2 regions of the Kitasatospora sp. NPDC059577 genome follow, and region 1 is predicted to be linked to the other one. Evidence: riboswitches for the same ligand, from Rfam matches in the RefSeq annotation. Region 1 holds a riboswitch; the other holds the start of a gene.
What was found. Region 1 has a riboswitch for glycine ahead of gcvP (aminomethyl-transferring glycine dehydrogenase). Riboswitches for the same ligand answer to the same signal wherever they lie in the genome.
Positions count from the first base shown of each region.

Region 1 (4,631 bases):
GTTGTGGGCGAGGGGGGTCGGGGCTTGAGGGGCCGGGGCATGGGGGAGGGCCCCGACCAGGGGTGGTCGGGGCCCTTGTGTGTGGGTGGGGTCAGACGAGGGGGCGCAGGGCCGAGGGGCGGGAGTTCTCCGGTGCCGGGGTGGTCGTCGACGGAGGTGGCGTGGCGGCGGCAGGAGGCGTGGTGTTGTCGTGGACTTCGACGTGTTCGCGACGGAGTTCGTCCCGGATCACCTCCTCGGCGGTGTAGCGCTCGACGACGAGGCGGACGCGTTCGATGGGGGTGAGGTACTTGCGGACCACCGGGCGTTCCCCGCGGAGGGTGACCTCCTCGACGACCTCGGCGATCTCCTTCTCGGTGAGCGAGGCGCGCTCGGCCTCGCCGACCGGCATCCGCTCGACCCGGACGCGTTCGCGGACCACCGGGACGCGGCGCTCGATCTGCTCGCTCGTCACGTACTTGCGCAGCTTCGCGGTGCCCACCGTGTGCCATTCGGTGGTGATGTCCAGCCGCTCCTCGCGGCAGGTGATCTCCACCGGCTCGTTGCGGGAGGCGGCGCCCGCGCCGGACGCGGGGGCGGCGGACGTCGGGGCGGACGTCGGGGTGGGCATCGGGGCGGACTGCGGCTTGGGCTCGACGATGGGTGCGCGTGTCGCGGCCGCCGCGGGCGTGGCGGCGGGCGCGGGGGTGCTGAGGGTGCGCACGCTGTCCTCCGTGGCGGTGCTGGTGCCGTTGGCGGCCGGGGCGGGCTCGGGGGAGCGGAGGGCGTGCGGCTTGGTGACGGCCGCGGCGGTCGCGGCCGCCGGGACGGCCGTCGTGGTGCCGAAGTCGTGGTCGGACTGCGCGGTCCGGCCGCTGTCCTCGCCGGCCGGGTGGTCGTCCACCGGGGTATCGAGGCCGTAGTAGCGGTACAGCTGGAGCTCCTGGGCGGGGGACAGGTGCTGGCCCACGCCGAAGTCCGGGGACTCCTTGACCAGTGACTTGTCGTACGGCACCCGGAGCTCGTCGCCGGAGAACTCGCTCGTGGTGAGCGGGACGAAGGCGTCCCGGCCGAAGATGCCGGTCCGGACGGCGGCCCATTCGGGCTGGCCGGTGGCGTCGTCCAGGTACACCTCGTCGACCGTGCCGATCTTGTCTCCGTTGCGGTCGACCGCCTTGTGGCCGATGAGGTCCCTGGGGTCGATGTCGGTCTGCACGCTTTCCTCCAGTGCGCTGAGCCAGCGGAACTCCCGCAGGAAGGCGGCAGGAGCGCCCGTCCCGTCCGCCACTCCACACCAAATGCCATGAATCGGGCGGGCGCGACCGGGGTGCGCCGGACGGGCTGCGGGCTGGGCCGTCCGGGGGACGCGCGTAGACCCGGGGTGACGGGAAGCACCCGTGATCGGATGGCCTCCCGCTGGTACCCTGGGCGGCGACCGCAGAGCCCGCTCGGGAGAGTCTCCGACCGCGAAAACCGCTGGTCGGGGCGCCGAAGGAGCAACTCCTCCCCGGAATCTCTCAGGCATCCGTACCGTGTGGGGTAGGTCACTCTGGAAAGCAGGGCAGGAGCGTCGGCACGGAAGCCGGCGATCACCACCCTCACCGACGGTGCAAGCCGACGGCGTGCCGCAGCGCGCCGTGCGGGCGAAGCTCTCAGGTCCCGATGACAGAGGGGGAGGCCTGACGGGTCCGCCCGCCGTGGCTCATTCGCTGTTCCGCAGCGAGGAAGGCCGGTAGGCGCGCGTACCCCCGCCGGTCCGTGACCAGGAGGCCTCGACCACCATGAACGCCCAGCCGAACGCGGGACGCCCCACCGGCGCCTCGACCCTCACCGAGCTTGAGCTGGCCAGCCCCTTCGAGAACCGCCACATCGGCCCCGACGCCGCCGCCCAGGAGAAGATGCTGGCGTCCGTCGGCTACGGCTCGCTGGACGAGCTCGCCGCCACGGCCGTGCCCGAGGCGATCCGCTCCATCACCGGCCTGGACCTGCCCGCGGGCCGGACCGAGGCCCAGGTCCTCGCCGAGCTGCGCGAGCTGGCCGGCCGCAACCAGGTCCTCCAGCCGATGATCGGCCTGGGCTACTACGGCACCTTCACGCCGCCGGTGATCCTGCGCAACGTCATGGAGAACCCGGCCTGGTACACGGCCTACACCCCGTACCAGCCGGAGATCTCGCAGGGCCGTCTGGAGGCGCTGCTCAACTTCCAGACCCTGGTCTCCGACCTGACCGGCCTGCCGACCTCCGGGTCGTCGCTGCTGGACGAGGGCACGGCGGCCGCGGAGGCGATGGCCCTGGCCCGCCGCGTCACCAAGGTCAAGGGCGGTGTCTTCCTGGTCGACGCCGAGACCCTGCCGCAGACCACCGCGGTGATCCAGACCCGTGCGGAGCCGACCGGTGTCGAGGTCGTCGTCGCCGACCTGTCCGACGGCATCCCGGCCGAGATCGCCGAGCGCGGCGTCTTCGGCGTGCTGCTGCAGTACCCGGGTGCCACCGGTGTCGTCCGCGACCTCACCCCGGTGATCGAGCAGGCGCACGGCCTGGGCGCGATCGTCGCCGTCGCCGCCGACCTGCTGGCGCTGACCCTGCTCAAGTCCCCGGGCTCGCTGGGCGCCGACATCGCCTGCGGCACCTCGCAGCGCTTCGGCGTGCCGATGGGCTTCGGCGGCCCGCACGCCGGCTACCTGTCGGTGCGCGCCGAGTACGCCCGCTCGCTGCCCGGCCGCCTGGTCGGCGTCTCCGTCGACTCCGACGGCAACCGGGCCTACCGCCTGGCGCTGCAGACCCGCGAGCAGCACATCCGCCGTGAGAAGGCCACCAGCAACATCTGCACCGCCCAGGTGCTGCTCGCCGTGATGGCCTCGATGTACGCCGTCTACCACGGCCCGGACGGCCTGGCCGACATCGCCCGCCGCACCCACCGCTACGCCGCGGCCCTCGCCGAGGGCCTGCGGGCCGGCGGCGTCGAGCTGCTGCACGGCGAGTTCTTCGACACCGTCACCGCGGTCGTCCCGGGCCGCGCCGCCGAGATCGCCGCCGCCGCCCGCGCCAACGGCATCAACGTCCACCAGGACGGCGAGGACCGGATCTCCGTCTCCACCGACGAGACCACCACCCGCGAGCACCTGGCCGGCGTCTGGGCCGCGTTCGGCGTCGACGCGGTCGAGGTCGCCGAGGCCGCCGACGCGCTGCCGGGCGCGCTGCTGCGCGAGGACGAGTACCTGACCCACCCGGTCTTCCACAGCCACCGCTCGGAGACCGCCATGCTGCGCTACCTGCGCCGCCTGTCGGACCGGGACTACGCGCTGGACCGGGGCATGATCCCGCTGGGCTCCTGCACCATGAAGCTCAACGCGACCACCGAGATGGAGGCGGTGACCTGGCCGGAGTTCGGTCAGCTGCACCCCTTCGCGCCGATCGAGCAGGCCCAGGGCTACCTGACCCTGATCCGCCAGCTGGAGCAGCAGCTCGTCGAGGTGACCGGCTACGACGCCGTCTCGATCCAGCCGAACGCGGGTTCGCAGGGCGAGCTGGCCGGTCTGCTGGCCGTCCGCGCCTACCACCACGCCAACGGCGACACCCAGCGCGACATCTGCCTGATCCCGTCCTCCGCGCACGGCACCAACGCGGCCTCGGCCGTGATGGCCGGCATGCGCGTCGTCGTGGTGAAGACCCTGGTCGACGGCGACGTGGACGTCGAGGACCTGAAGGCCAAGATCGAGCAGCACCGCGACAACCTGTCGGTGCTGATGGTCACCTACCCGTCGACCCACGGCGTGTACGAGACCGAGATCACCGAGATCTGCGCCATGGTGCACGAGGCCGGCGGCCAGGTGTACGTGGATGGCGCCAACCTGAACGCCCTGGTCGGCCTGGCCAAGCCGGGCAAGTTCGGCGCGGACGTCTCGCACCTGAACCTGCACAAGACCTTCTGCATCCCGCACGGCGGCGGCGGCCCGGGCGTCGGCCCGGTCGCGGTGCGCGCCCACCTGGCGCCGTACCTGCCGAACCACCCGCTGCAGTCGGAGGCCGGCCCGGCCACCGGTGTCGGTCCGATCTCGGCCGCGCCGTGGGGCTCGGCGGCGATCCTGCCGATCTCCTGGGCGTACGTCCGGCTGATGGGCGGCGAGGGCCTCAAGCACGCGACCCAGGTCGCGGTGCTGAACGCCAACTACATCGCCAAGCGCCTGGCGCCGCACTTCCCGGTGCTCTACACCGGCCCGGGCGGGCTGGTCGCGCACGAGTGCATCATCGACCTGCGCCCGCTGACCAAGGAGACGGGCGTGACGGTGGACGACATCGCCAAGCGCCTGATCGACTACGGCTTCCACGCGCCGACGATGTCCTTCCCGGTGGCCGGCACGCTGATGATCGAGCCCACCGAGTCCGAGGACCTGCACGAGATCGACCGCTTCTGCGACGCGATGATCGAGATTCGGGCCGAGATCGACAAGGTCGGCTCGGGCGAGTGGGTGGCCGACGACAACCCGCTGCGCAACGCCCCGCACACCGCCGCCGAGCTGGCCGGCGACTGGGCGCACGGCTACTCGCGGCAGGAGGCGGTCTTCCCGGCGGGCGTGAACCCGGCGGACAAGTACTGGCCGCCGGTGAGCCGGATCGACGGCGCGTACGGCGACCGCAACCTGGTCTGCTCC
Region 1 covers NZ_JBHWBZ010000061.1:1-4,631, forward strand. Annotated here, with positions in the region: gene ACFV0O_RS33475 (PRC and DUF2382 domain-containing protein) at 92-1,267, opposite strand; glycine riboswitch at 1,419-1,522, shown strand; gene gcvP (aminomethyl-transferring glycine dehydrogenase) at 1,761-4,631, shown strand, end outside.

Region 2 (11,166 bases), on a different contig from region 1:
CGGAGCCAGGCTCTTACTTGGTGGTGCCGATGTTCAGGTAGTCGTACTCACCGGAGAACGCCGGGGTGGAGGCGATGTTGGTGGCGTTGTCCGGGCGGTACAGGAAGACCTTGAAGTAGGTCAGCGGGACGATGACCGCCTGGTCCATGACCTTCTTGTCGATGTCGCCGTAGATCTTCTCGCGGGCCGCCTTGTCCGGGTTGACGGCGGCGTCGTCGATCATCTTGTTGACGGCCGGGTCGTCCAGCTGGGACAGGTTGCTGTTGCCGGAGGGCTTGATCGCACGGCCGTCGACGATCTGCTGCAGGAAGCCGTAGCCGGTCGGCCAGTCGGCGCCCCACTGCATCATCATCAGGCCGATGTTGTGGTCCTGGGTGAACTGCGGGGCACCGGCGCTGTCGGTCAGGTACTTGCCCTGCGGGTACTGCTGGATCTCGGCGTTGATGCCGACCTTCTTCAGCGCGGCCTGGATCGAGGTGGCCGCGGCGACCTCGGTGGCGCGCTCGGTGCGGGCCGAGATGACGGTGTTGATGCTGTCCTTGCCGCAGGCCTTCAGGGCGTCCTTGGCCTTGGCCTCGTCACCCTTGTTGTCCTTGGTCTCGTACTGGTTGAAGTCCTGGTGGCCCGGGATGTCCGGCGGGAGCACCGTGTTGGCGATCTGGCCGCGGATCGGGCCGCCCTCGGCGGTCTGCACCGAGACCTTGTCGATCGCGAACTGGACGGCCTTGCGGCAGTCGACGTTGTCGAACGGCGCGACCTTGGAGTTGATCGCCAGGTAGACCAGACGGCCGCCGTAGGCGTTGTCGGTGCTGGCCTTGAGCTTCGGGTTCTGCAGGATCTGCGCCTGGGTCTGCGGGTCGACGCCGCCGCCCACCAGGTCGACCTGGGCGTTGCCGGCCAGCAGGTCCTTGTCGATGGTGGCCTGGTCGATGTTCATCTTGAGCAGGATCTTCTCCGGAAGCTGCTTCCGGATCGGGTCGGTGCTCGCGTCCCAGTTGGTGTTCGGCACCAGGACGGCCTGCTTGCCGTCCTCGTAGGACTCGAACTTGAAGGAGCCCGAGGACACGATGTGCTTCACGTAGTCGGCACCGGTGTCCTTGGCCTGCGGGACCGGCGCGGTCTGCGGGGCGCTGACCAGGTAGTCGAAGTCCGCGAACGGGTGCTTCAGGTGGAAGACGATCGTGGTGTCGTCCGGCGTCTCGATCGAGTTCAGACCGCCGGCCTTGTCCTTGTACGGACCGGCGTACGGCGTGTCGTTGTCGACCAGCAGGTCGTGGAAGTACGTCGGGCCGTTGGAGTTCACGTCCGGCGCGAAGTTGGAGCGCTCGACGGCGTACTTGACGTCCTTCGAGGTGATCGGGGTGCCGTCGTCGTACTTCAGGCCCTTGCGGATCTTGTACGTCCAGGTCAGGCCGTCCGCGCTGGGCTGGCCCATCGACTCGGCGAGGTCCGGGACGAGCTTGTTGCCCTCCTCGCCGGCGGCCGGGTTGAACGTGGTGAGCGGACGGGCGTACAGCCGCGAGAAGTTGTAGATGTACGCGTAGTACGTGTTGCCCGGGTCGAGCGAGTCCGGGGTGCCCTTCATCTCGAAGGTGACCGTCCCGCCCTTCTTGTCCGAGGCGTTCACGATGTTCTTGGTGGCCGCGTTGGCGCCGCCGCCGCCGCCCGAAGTGGACGAGGAGGAGGCGTCGCCGCTCTTCGACGAGCTGGAACAACCGGTCACGACCAGGACCGCGGCGGCGGCCGCCGCGGTCAGGGCGACGGTACGGGACCTACGCATGGGAAAGATCAACCCCTTGAGGATGTGGAGACGGTGGAGGGTCCTGACGCGGAGTCAGTTGCTCTTGGGATCGAGGGCGTCGCGCAGCCCGTCGCCGAGCAGGTTGAAGGCGAGCACGGTGATGAAGATCGCCAGACCGGGGACCACCATGTACTGGGGGTCCACCTGGTAGTACCGGATCGCGTCCTGGAGCATTCCGCCCCAGGAGGCTTGCGGGGGCTGGATGCCCACGCCGAGGAAGCTCAGCCCGGCCTCGAAGAGGATGTTGGTCGGGATCAGCAGGGTCGAGTAGACCAGGATCGGACCGACCAGGTTGGGCAGCAGTTCCTTGAACAGGATGAACGGTCCGCGGGCGCCGAGGGAGCGAGCTGCGTGGACGAACTCGCGCTCGCGCAGCGAGAGGGTCTGTCCGCGCACGATCCGGCCCATGTAGGGCCAGTTGAAGAAGCCGATCACGAAGATCAGCACCAGGATGTGCAGCGGGAGGCCGTGCAGGCCGAACGCACCGCCCTGCAGCGAGGTCGAGATCGCGATCGCGAACAGCAGCAGCGGGAAGGCGAGGAAGACGTCCATGACGCGGCTGATCAACGTGTCCACCCAGCCGCCGTAGTAGCCGGCCATGATGCCGAGCACGGTGCCGATGGTGTTGGACAGCACGGTCGCGCCGAACGCGACCAGCAGGGAGACCCAGGAGCCCTCGATCACGCGGGTGAGCAGGTCACGGCCCTGCAGCGGGTCGACCCCGAGCGGGTGGTCCCAGCTCATGCCTCCCCAGTCACCGAACGGCAGGCCGCCGAGGTCGGCGTCCAGCAGGTCCTGGTGGAGGGCGTCCGGGTCGAGCCCGAACATCGACTCGATCGGCTTGGCCAGCACGGCGAGCAGGATCAGCAGGATCACCACGGCGCCGCCGATGACGGCGGCCTTGTCCCGCTTGAAGCGGGTCCAGGCGATCTGGCCGAGGGAGCGGCCCTCGATCTTCTTGGCCGGGCTCTCGGCGGCTGCTGCCTCCGGCTCGTTCCCGGCGGTGGTCACGGATGCGGTCATGGTCAGTTGGTCCCCTCGCCGACGGTGGCCGGCCCACGGGTGCCGGTCGCCGGCTTCGGCGGTGCGGCTGCGGACGTGCGAAAGGTGCTAGGAGGAGCGGGTGTTCGCGGCAGTGCGTCGTGCACGGGCACTGCCACACGCGGGATGGGCTTCGCGTGGACAAGCGGGTCGGCGTGCGCGATCACCTTTGTGGGGTTCCAGTACGCGCGGTGCGTTGCGCAGAACTCTCTGCCATGCGAACTGGCTTACGCCAGACCTGACAACCGACAGATGCCCAACTGTGATCTGCAGGCATGCACCTCCACGATCTCCGGCATAACCCTCTTCACATGGCTGTAACAGGCATGTCAAGATGACCGGACGCCCAATCCGGAAATTCGTCCGGAAAGCATCGAAGCCGACTTGACGGACAATCAAGTCGGCTTCGCGGTGGAGATTACGGCGAGAAACGGTGGTGGCAATCAGCGCCCGGGGTAACCGGGCCACGGCCGCTGGGGCTGTTGCTGCTGGGGCTGCTGCTGCCAGCCCTGCGCGGGCGGCTGCGTGCCGTACGCCCACCCGGGCGTCGGCTGCCCGGGCATCGACGGCCCCGGGTACGCGGGCGGCGGCACCGGCGGGTACGGACCGGTCGCCGGGCGGCCGGCCTCCCGGTCGAAGAACGGCCGCGCGTTGGCGCGCATCCACAGCGCCACCGGGTCGTACTCGTCCGACATCGCCACCGTGGACACCGCGAGCCCCTCCGGGGCCACCGCGATCGCCCGCTGCATCAGCGCACGCACCGCCTCCACCGCGGGCGGCGAACTCTCGTACAGGTCCAGGCCGATCGCCAGGTAGGGCTCCCCCACCGCCGGCTGCACCCAGGCCCGGCGCAGCGCCCGGACCGCGCGCACCTCGGCGGCCTGCCGCTCCAGCAACGCGAAGAACTGCGGGGCGTTCAGCTGCGGCTCGCTCAGTTTCAGCGGCCCGGCGGGCAGCCGGTCCAGGCCCGCGGCGACCCGCCGCAGATCGGCCCAGGGCACGCCGACGCCGCCGCCGGGCGCGTGCGGGTTCAGCCACAGGCCCCAGCGGGTGCGGTACAGCGAGGCGGCGATCTCCGGGCCGGAGATGACCTCGTGGGCCCGCGCCCAGCCGGAGGCGGCCAGTTGCTCGGGCGAGGTGACGGCCGGCGCGTAACCGTGGCCGCTGATCTCCATGTTCCCGTACTGCGCGTCCGGGCTGCCCGGCGTGCCGTGCCAGAGCAGCATCCAGACCCGGCCGTCCGCCAGCGCGTGCAGCAGTCGCTCGTACGCGTCGTAGCGCTCCGGCGCGACCTCGCGCAGGGCGTGCTCCAACACGCCGGGATCCGCTCCCGGGCGCCCGGCCGGTGCCTGGTGGCTCCAGGGCCCCGGCACCCCGCCCGCTCCCGTTCCCGCACTCATGCGCCCACCTCGCCGCGCCTCTTTCCTCGAACCCGCCGGCCCGTCGGCCGTCTGCACGCACCCTATGGCGCGGCACCGGCCACCGCCACGGCGACGTGCCTGTGATACGAAGCCGCTCACACCCGCGTGTAGAAAGGCAGTACCCGGGTGAGCAGCCACTCGACCACCGGGTCGTCGGCGAGGTCGAGCAGTACGAGGTGGACGCCGCCCGGCAGCGGCGCGGTTCCCAGCGCTCGGCCGAGCGCGTCGTTCACCGCGGCCGGGTCGGCCGGGGCCGCCGGATCCAACTGGACGCCCACGAACATCACGGTGGGCTCGCCCTCGATGCTGGCCAGCGCCCTGCGGGCGGTCAACACTCCGGGGAGGGCCGACAGTTCGGCCCGGCAGGCGGCCAGGAAGTGCTCCGGGTCCTCGCCCGGCACCGGCTCGCGCAGCGCGACCCGGCCGCCGGTCGGCGCCGGATCCTCGGCGCCCTCCCAGCGGTCCTCGCGCGGACCGCGCCGCAGCTCGGCCACGCCCTCCGGCGGCACCGGGATGCCCACCGCCGCCTCCGGGTTCACCGCGATCCCCACGCCCAGCGGCAGTCCGCGGGCGAACTCCCAGACCGGCGCGATCGCGAAGGCCATCCCCGGCGCCTGCTGCAGGAACACCTCCTGCGAGGAGAACACCGGCACGTACGGTTCACCGGCCAGCTCGACGGTCGGCAGGTCCAGCGACTGCCCCTGCGGGTCCGCTCCCGCGGGCAGCGGCACCCACACCTGGCTGCGGGCCAGCACCTCGATCACCCGCGGCGTCGCGCCCGGGTCACCCAGGGCCGCGGTCAGTACCTGCTCCAGCTCGTTGGCCGGCCACGTACCGCCCGCCGGCGCGCCCTCAGGACCGCCCCACCCCTGCTGCTGCTCCACCGGGTACCCCATGCGCCGCCGACTCCGCCCTCTGCCGGTCGGCCGCCCTCTGCTGCGCCGACGCGGAGCAGTCTAGGGCCCGGGGCAGGGGGGACGGGGGCACGTGTTCGGGCGGGTGCGGTCCGCCCGGGCGCGCGGCCGCCGTGTGACCGGGTCCCCCCTCCCTTCCTCGCCCGGGACGTGCCATGATGTGCGCGTCCGACGGCATGCGCCGCGGGCCCCACAACTCCATACCGGCCGCTCGAACCCGCGCGGGAGAGCCCGGAGTGCCGCAGCAGCGGTACGGCCGGCGCCGAAGGAGCAAGTCCTCCCCGGAATCTCTCAGGCCCCCCTACCGCACGGGTTAGGCACATCTGGAAAGCGGCGCACGGCCCTGTCGTACGCCCACCCACGGTGCAAGCCGCCATGCTGTCCCCCAAGCTGGAATCAGCTGCGGGCCGGCGTGCGGTGAAGCTCTCAGGTTCGACGACAGATGGGGAGACCCACGCCGCCGCATGCCCGCGCGCAGGGTCGGTCCCCGAGCGGGTCCGGTCCGGCGCGTGCACCCCTGAGTGCCCCGACCGAGGAGTTCCTGGCCATGTCGTCCCTCCGCCTGACCGCGCTCGACGCGCTGCACCGCGCCCTCGGCGCGACCATGACCGACTTCGCCGGCTGGGACATGCCGCTGCGCTACGGCAGCGAGCGCGAGGAGCACCTCGCCGTCCGCACCAAGGCCGGTCTGTTCGACCTCTCCCACATGGGCGAGATCACCGTCACCGGCCCCCAGGCCGGCGAGATGCTGGACCACGCGCTGGTCGGCTTCGTCTCCGCGCTGGGCGTGCTGCGCGCCCGCTACACCATGATCTGCGCCGAGGACGGCGGCATCCTGGACGACCTGATCGTCTACCGCCTGCGCGAGGACGCCTTCCTGGTCGTCGCCAACGCCTCCAACGCCCAGCTGGTCCTCGACGAGCTGATCGCCCGCGCCAAGGGCTTCGACGCCGTCGTCACCGACGACCGCGACACCTACGCGCTGATCGCCGTCCAGGGCCCGGAGGCCACCGCGATCCTGGCCGACACCACCGAGGCCGACCTGCCCGGCCTCAAGTACTACGCGATCCTCCCGGCCCGGGTGGCCGGCCGCGACGTGCTGCTGGCCCGCACCGGCTACACCGGCGAGGACGGCTTCGAGGTCTTCTGCCACCCGGTCGACGCCGAGGAGATCTGGCAGGCGCTGACCACCGCCGGCGAGGGCCGCGGCCTGGTCCCGTGCGGTCTGTCCTGCCGCGACACGCTGCGCCTGGAGGCGGGCATGCCGCTGTACGGGCACGAGCTGTCCACCGACCTCACCCCGTTCGACGCGGGCCTGGGCCGGGTCGTCCGCTTCGACAAGACCACCAACGAGGGCGCCTTCATCGGCCGCAAGGCGCTGGAGCAGGCCGCCGCCGCGGCCGAGACCAACCCGCCGAAGGTGCTGGTCGGCCTGGTCTCCGACGGCAAGCGCGTCCCGCGCGCCGAGTACACCGTGGTCTCCGCCGACGGTACCCCGATCGGCCGGATCACCTCCGGTGCGCCGTCCCCGACGCTGGGGCAGCCGATCGCGATGGCCTACGTCGACGCGGCCCACGCCGCCCCCGGCACCACCGTCGCGGTGGACGTGCGCGGCAAGCACGAGCCGGTCCGGGTCGTGGCGCTGCCGTTCTACAAGCGCGCCCGCTGAGCGACCCCGCCGACCGTCCCCTTTCCCCGTACCCGCACGTCGAAGCTTTCCGCGCGGCGGCCCGCTTCGTCGTACCCGCTTCCCATCCTGGAGAATGACGCCATGAGCAACCCCTCGCACCTGAAGTACACCGAAGAGCACGAGTGGCTGACCGACGCCGAGGACGGCGTCTCCACCATCGGCATCACGCAGCACGCCGCCGACGCTCTCGGTGACATCGTCTACGTGCAGCTGCCCGAGGTCGGCGACGAGGTGACCGCCGGCGAGACCTGCGGCGAGCTGGAGTCCACCAAGTCGGTCAGCGACCTGTACTCGCCGGTGACCGGTGAGGTCACCGAGGTCAACCAGGACGTCCTGGACGACAACGGTCTGGTCAACAGCGCCCCGTTCGAGGGCGGCTGGCTGTTCAAGGTGCGCGTCGCGTCCACCGGCAAGCTGCTCACCGCGGACGAGTACAACGCCTTCATCAAGGCCTGACCCGTTCGTGACCGGGCGGGCCGCCCACGCGTCGGCCCGCCCCCACCGGGGCCCCCTTTCCTCCTCCACCGGGAAGAACACACCATGACGGTTCTCAACCAGTCCCTGCACGCCCTCGACCCGGAGATCGCCGCCGCGGTCGACGCCGAGCTGCACCGCCAGCAGACCACCCTGGAGATGATCGCCTCCGAGAACTTCGCCCCGGTGGCGGTCATGGAGGCCCAGGGCTCGGTGCTCACCAACAAGTACGCCGAGGGCTACCCCGGCCGTCGCTACTACGGCGGCTGCGAGCACGTCGACGTGGTCGAGCAGATCGCGATCGACCGCATCAAGGCCCTGTTCGGCGCCGAGCACGCCAACGTCCAGCCGCACTCCGGTGCGCAGGCCAACGCCGCCGCGATGTTCGCGCTGATCCAGCCGGGCGACACCATCCTGGGCCTGAGCCTGGCCCACGGTGGTCACCTGACCCACGGCATGAAGATCAACTTCTCCGGCAAGCTCTACAACGTGGCCGCGTACCACGTCGACGAGAAGACCGGCCAGGTCGACATGGCCGAGGTCGAGCGCCTCGCCAAGGAGCACCAGCCGAAGCTGATCATCGCGGGCTGGTCCGCCTACCCGCGCCAGCTGGACTTCGCCGCGTTCCGCCGGGTCGCCGACGAGGTCGGCGCGCTGCTCATGGTGGACATGGCGCACTTCGCCGGCCTGGTGGCCGCCGGGCTGCACCCGAACCCGGTGCCCTACGCGGACGTGGTCACCACCACCACCCACAAGACCCTGGGCGGCCCGCGCGGCGGCGTCATCCTGTCCAAGGCCGAGTACGCCAAGAAGATCAACTCCGCGGTCTTCCCCGGCCAGCAGGGCGGCCCGCTGGAGCACGTGATCGCCGGCAAGGCGGTCGCCTTCAAGGTCGCGGCCTCCGAGGAGTTCAAGGAGCGCCAGCAGCGCACCCTGGACGGCGCCCGGATCCTGGCCGAGCGCCTGCTGCAGGCCGACGTCGCCGAGGCCGGCGCGTCCGTCCTGTCCGGTGGCACCGACGTCCACCTGGTCCTGGTCGACCTGCGCAACAGCCAGCTCGACGGCCAGCAGGCCGAGGACCGCCTGCACGAGGTCGGCATCACCGTCAACCGCAACGCCATCCCGAACGACCCGCGCCCGCCGATGGTCACCTCGGGCCTGCGGATCGGCACCCCGGCCCTGGCCACCCGCGGCTTCCAGGCCGAGGACTTCCGCGAGGTCGCCGACATCATCGCCGAGGCGCTCAAGCCCGCCTTCGACGAGACCGTCGCCGACGCCCTGAAGGCCCGCGTCACCGCGCTGGCCGAGAAGTACCCGCTGTACCCGACCCTGGCCAACCAGGAGTAGGTACCGGCGGGCGGGGCGACCCGCCGGCAGGCCCACCGGCCGGCAGGTGACCGGCCGGTAGGTGACCGGGCTCACCCCTCCCGCGTACGTGGCACCCCGGGGCACCCCGCACACTGGACAGTGCGGGGTGCCCCGTCCTGTGCCCCCATGCCAGCAAGTCCTTCCACGAGACCAGACAAGGACGTCCCCCGTGGCCATCAGCGTCTTCGACCTCTTCTCCATCGGCATCGGCCCGTCGAGCTCCCACACCGTGGGCCCGATGCGCGCCGCCCGGATGTTCGCCCGCCGACTGCGGACCGAAGGCCTGCTGACCCAGGTGACCGGCGTGCGCGCCGAGCTGTACGGCTCCCTGGGCGCCACCGGTCACGGCCACGGCACGCCCAAGGCCGTCCTGCTGGGCCTGGAGAACCACTCCCCCCGCACCGTCGACGTCGACCAGGCCGACAAGGACGTCGAGCGGATCACCGCCGAGAAGAAGATCAACCTGCTCGGCGAGCACTCCATCGACTTCGACCCGGCCAACCAGCTGGTCCTGCACCGCCGCCGCTCGCTGCCGTACCACGCCAACGGCATGACCCTCTGGGCGTTCGCGGCGGACGGCTCCACGCTGCTGGAGAAGACCTACTACTCGGTCGGCGGCGGCTTCGTCGTCGACGAGGACGCGATCGGCGCCGACCGGGTCAAGCCCGACGACACCGCGCTGAAGTACCCCTTCCGCACCGGTGACGAACTGCTCCGGCTCAGCCGGGAGACCGGCCTGTCCATCTCCGGCCTGATGCTGGAGAACGAGAAGGCCTGGCGCAGCGAGGAGGAGATCCGCACCGGACTGCTGGAGATCTGGTCCGTGATGCAGGAGTGCGTGCGGGCCGGCATGACCCGCGAGGGCATCCTGCCGGGCGGTCTCAAGGTCCGCCGCCGGGCCGCCGCGGCGGCCCGGACGCTGCGCGCCGAGGGCATCGGCCCGGCCAACGCGATGGAGTGGGTGACCCTCTACGCGATGGCGGTCAACGAGGAGAACGCCTCCGGCCGCCGGGTGGTCACCGCGCCGACCAACGGCGCGGCGGGCATCATCCCGGCCGTACTGCACTACTACCTGAACTTCATCCCGGGCGCCGACGACGACGGCATCGTCCGCTTCCTGCTCGCGGCCGGCGCCATCGGCATGCTGTTCAAGGAGAACGCCTCCATCTCCGGCGCCGAGGTCGGCTGCCAGGGCGAGGTCGGCTCCGCCTGCTCGATGGCCGCGGGCGGCCTCGCCGAGGTCCTCGGCGGCACCCCCGAGCAGGTCGAGAACGCCGCCGAGATCGGAATCGAGCACAACCTCGGCCTCACCTGCGACCCGGTCGGCGGCCTGGTCCAGATCCCCTGCATCGAGCGCAACGGCATGGCGTCGGTCAAGGCCGTCACCGCGGCCCGGATGGCGCTGCGCGGCGACGGCCGGCACCACGTCTCGCTGGACAAGGCGATCAAGACGATGAAGGAGACCGGCGCCGACATGAAGATCAAGTACAAGGAGACCTCGCGCGGCGGCCTCGCCGTGAACGTCATCGAGTGCTGACCCCGAACTGACCGGTCACGGACTGTACACCGGTCCGGCGCGCCCCGGCCCCCGGGCGGAGATCCCCTCCGCCCGGGGGCCTTCGCGATTCCCGTGCGCTTTTTTACTGGCCGACGGTCCGTCAGGAGGTCCATAATCACGGCCAGTCGGTTCACGCCAGAGGGGGAGGCGGATGACCTTCCAGCCCGGGCCGGTGCGGCCCGACGAGCCGCCCGCACCGTTCCCACCGCCCGACGGACCACCACCACCACCGACGTCACCGTACGCGACGTCCGAGGCCACCCGGCTGCTCTGCGCCGGCGTCTACCTCGACCCGGACTACCGCCGGCGCGTCATCGGCGAACTGGTCGAGCACGACGAACGCTCCGTCCCGCCGTCGCTCGGCTTCGACCTGGTCACCGTCCTCGCGCACGCCCTCCGGGCCCGGGCCCTGGAGGTCCGCACCGGCGCGGCGCTCGCCACGGTCTGGCTCGGCTTCTTCTGCACCGTCTACTGGCCGCTGATCCGGAACCCGCCGGACGGCAGCTACTGGAGGGAGTACGCGAACGGGCTGACCCACGGGTACGACGGGGGTCCGTACGGCAGTGAGTCGACGGCCGACACCGTGTTCGCCGCGATCTCCCAGTACATGCCGCCGTTCACGGCCACCTTCCCCGTCCTCTACGCCGTGGTCTGCCTGCTGTCCTGGTACGCCAAGCCCGCGGACGTCCGGCAGCACGCGCTGTACGCCCCCGCCTCGTCCGCCGGCACCCGGCCGTCCGACGTCCGGCGCACGGCCGGCGGGTTCCTCTCCGCCCTCGCCGTGATCGCCCAGGTCCTCTACTGGACGCTGGCCCTGCTCACGCTGAAGGAAGGGGTCTGGGAGGGCACGCTGTTCCCGCTGGCACTCGCGGCCACGGTGGGCCTGCACCGGCTGAGGA
Region 2 covers NZ_JBHWBZ010000037.1:46,623-57,788, forward strand. Annotated here, with positions in the region: gene ACFV0O_RS25690 (ABC transporter substrate-binding protein) at 14-1,780, opposite strand; gene ACFV0O_RS25695 (ABC transporter permease) at 1,835-2,824, opposite strand; gene ACFV0O_RS25700 (enhanced serine sensitivity protein SseB C-terminal domain-containing protein) at 3,286-4,242, opposite strand; gene ACFV0O_RS25705 (enhanced serine sensitivity protein SseB C-terminal domain-containing protein) at 4,359-5,159, opposite strand; glycine riboswitch at 5,390-5,494, shown strand; gene gcvT (glycine cleavage system aminomethyltransferase GcvT) at 5,725-6,846, shown strand; gene gcvH (glycine cleavage system protein GcvH) at 6,949-7,323, shown strand; gene glyA (serine hydroxymethyltransferase) at 7,408-8,688, shown strand; gene ACFV0O_RS25725 (L-serine ammonia-lyase) at 8,879-10,246, shown strand; gene ACFV0O_RS25730 (hypothetical protein) at 10,419-11,166, shown strand, end outside.
Region 2: another riboswitch for glycine. It lies ahead of gcvT (glycine cleavage system aminomethyltransferase GcvT); the one in region 1 lies ahead of gcvP (aminomethyl-transferring glycine dehydrogenase).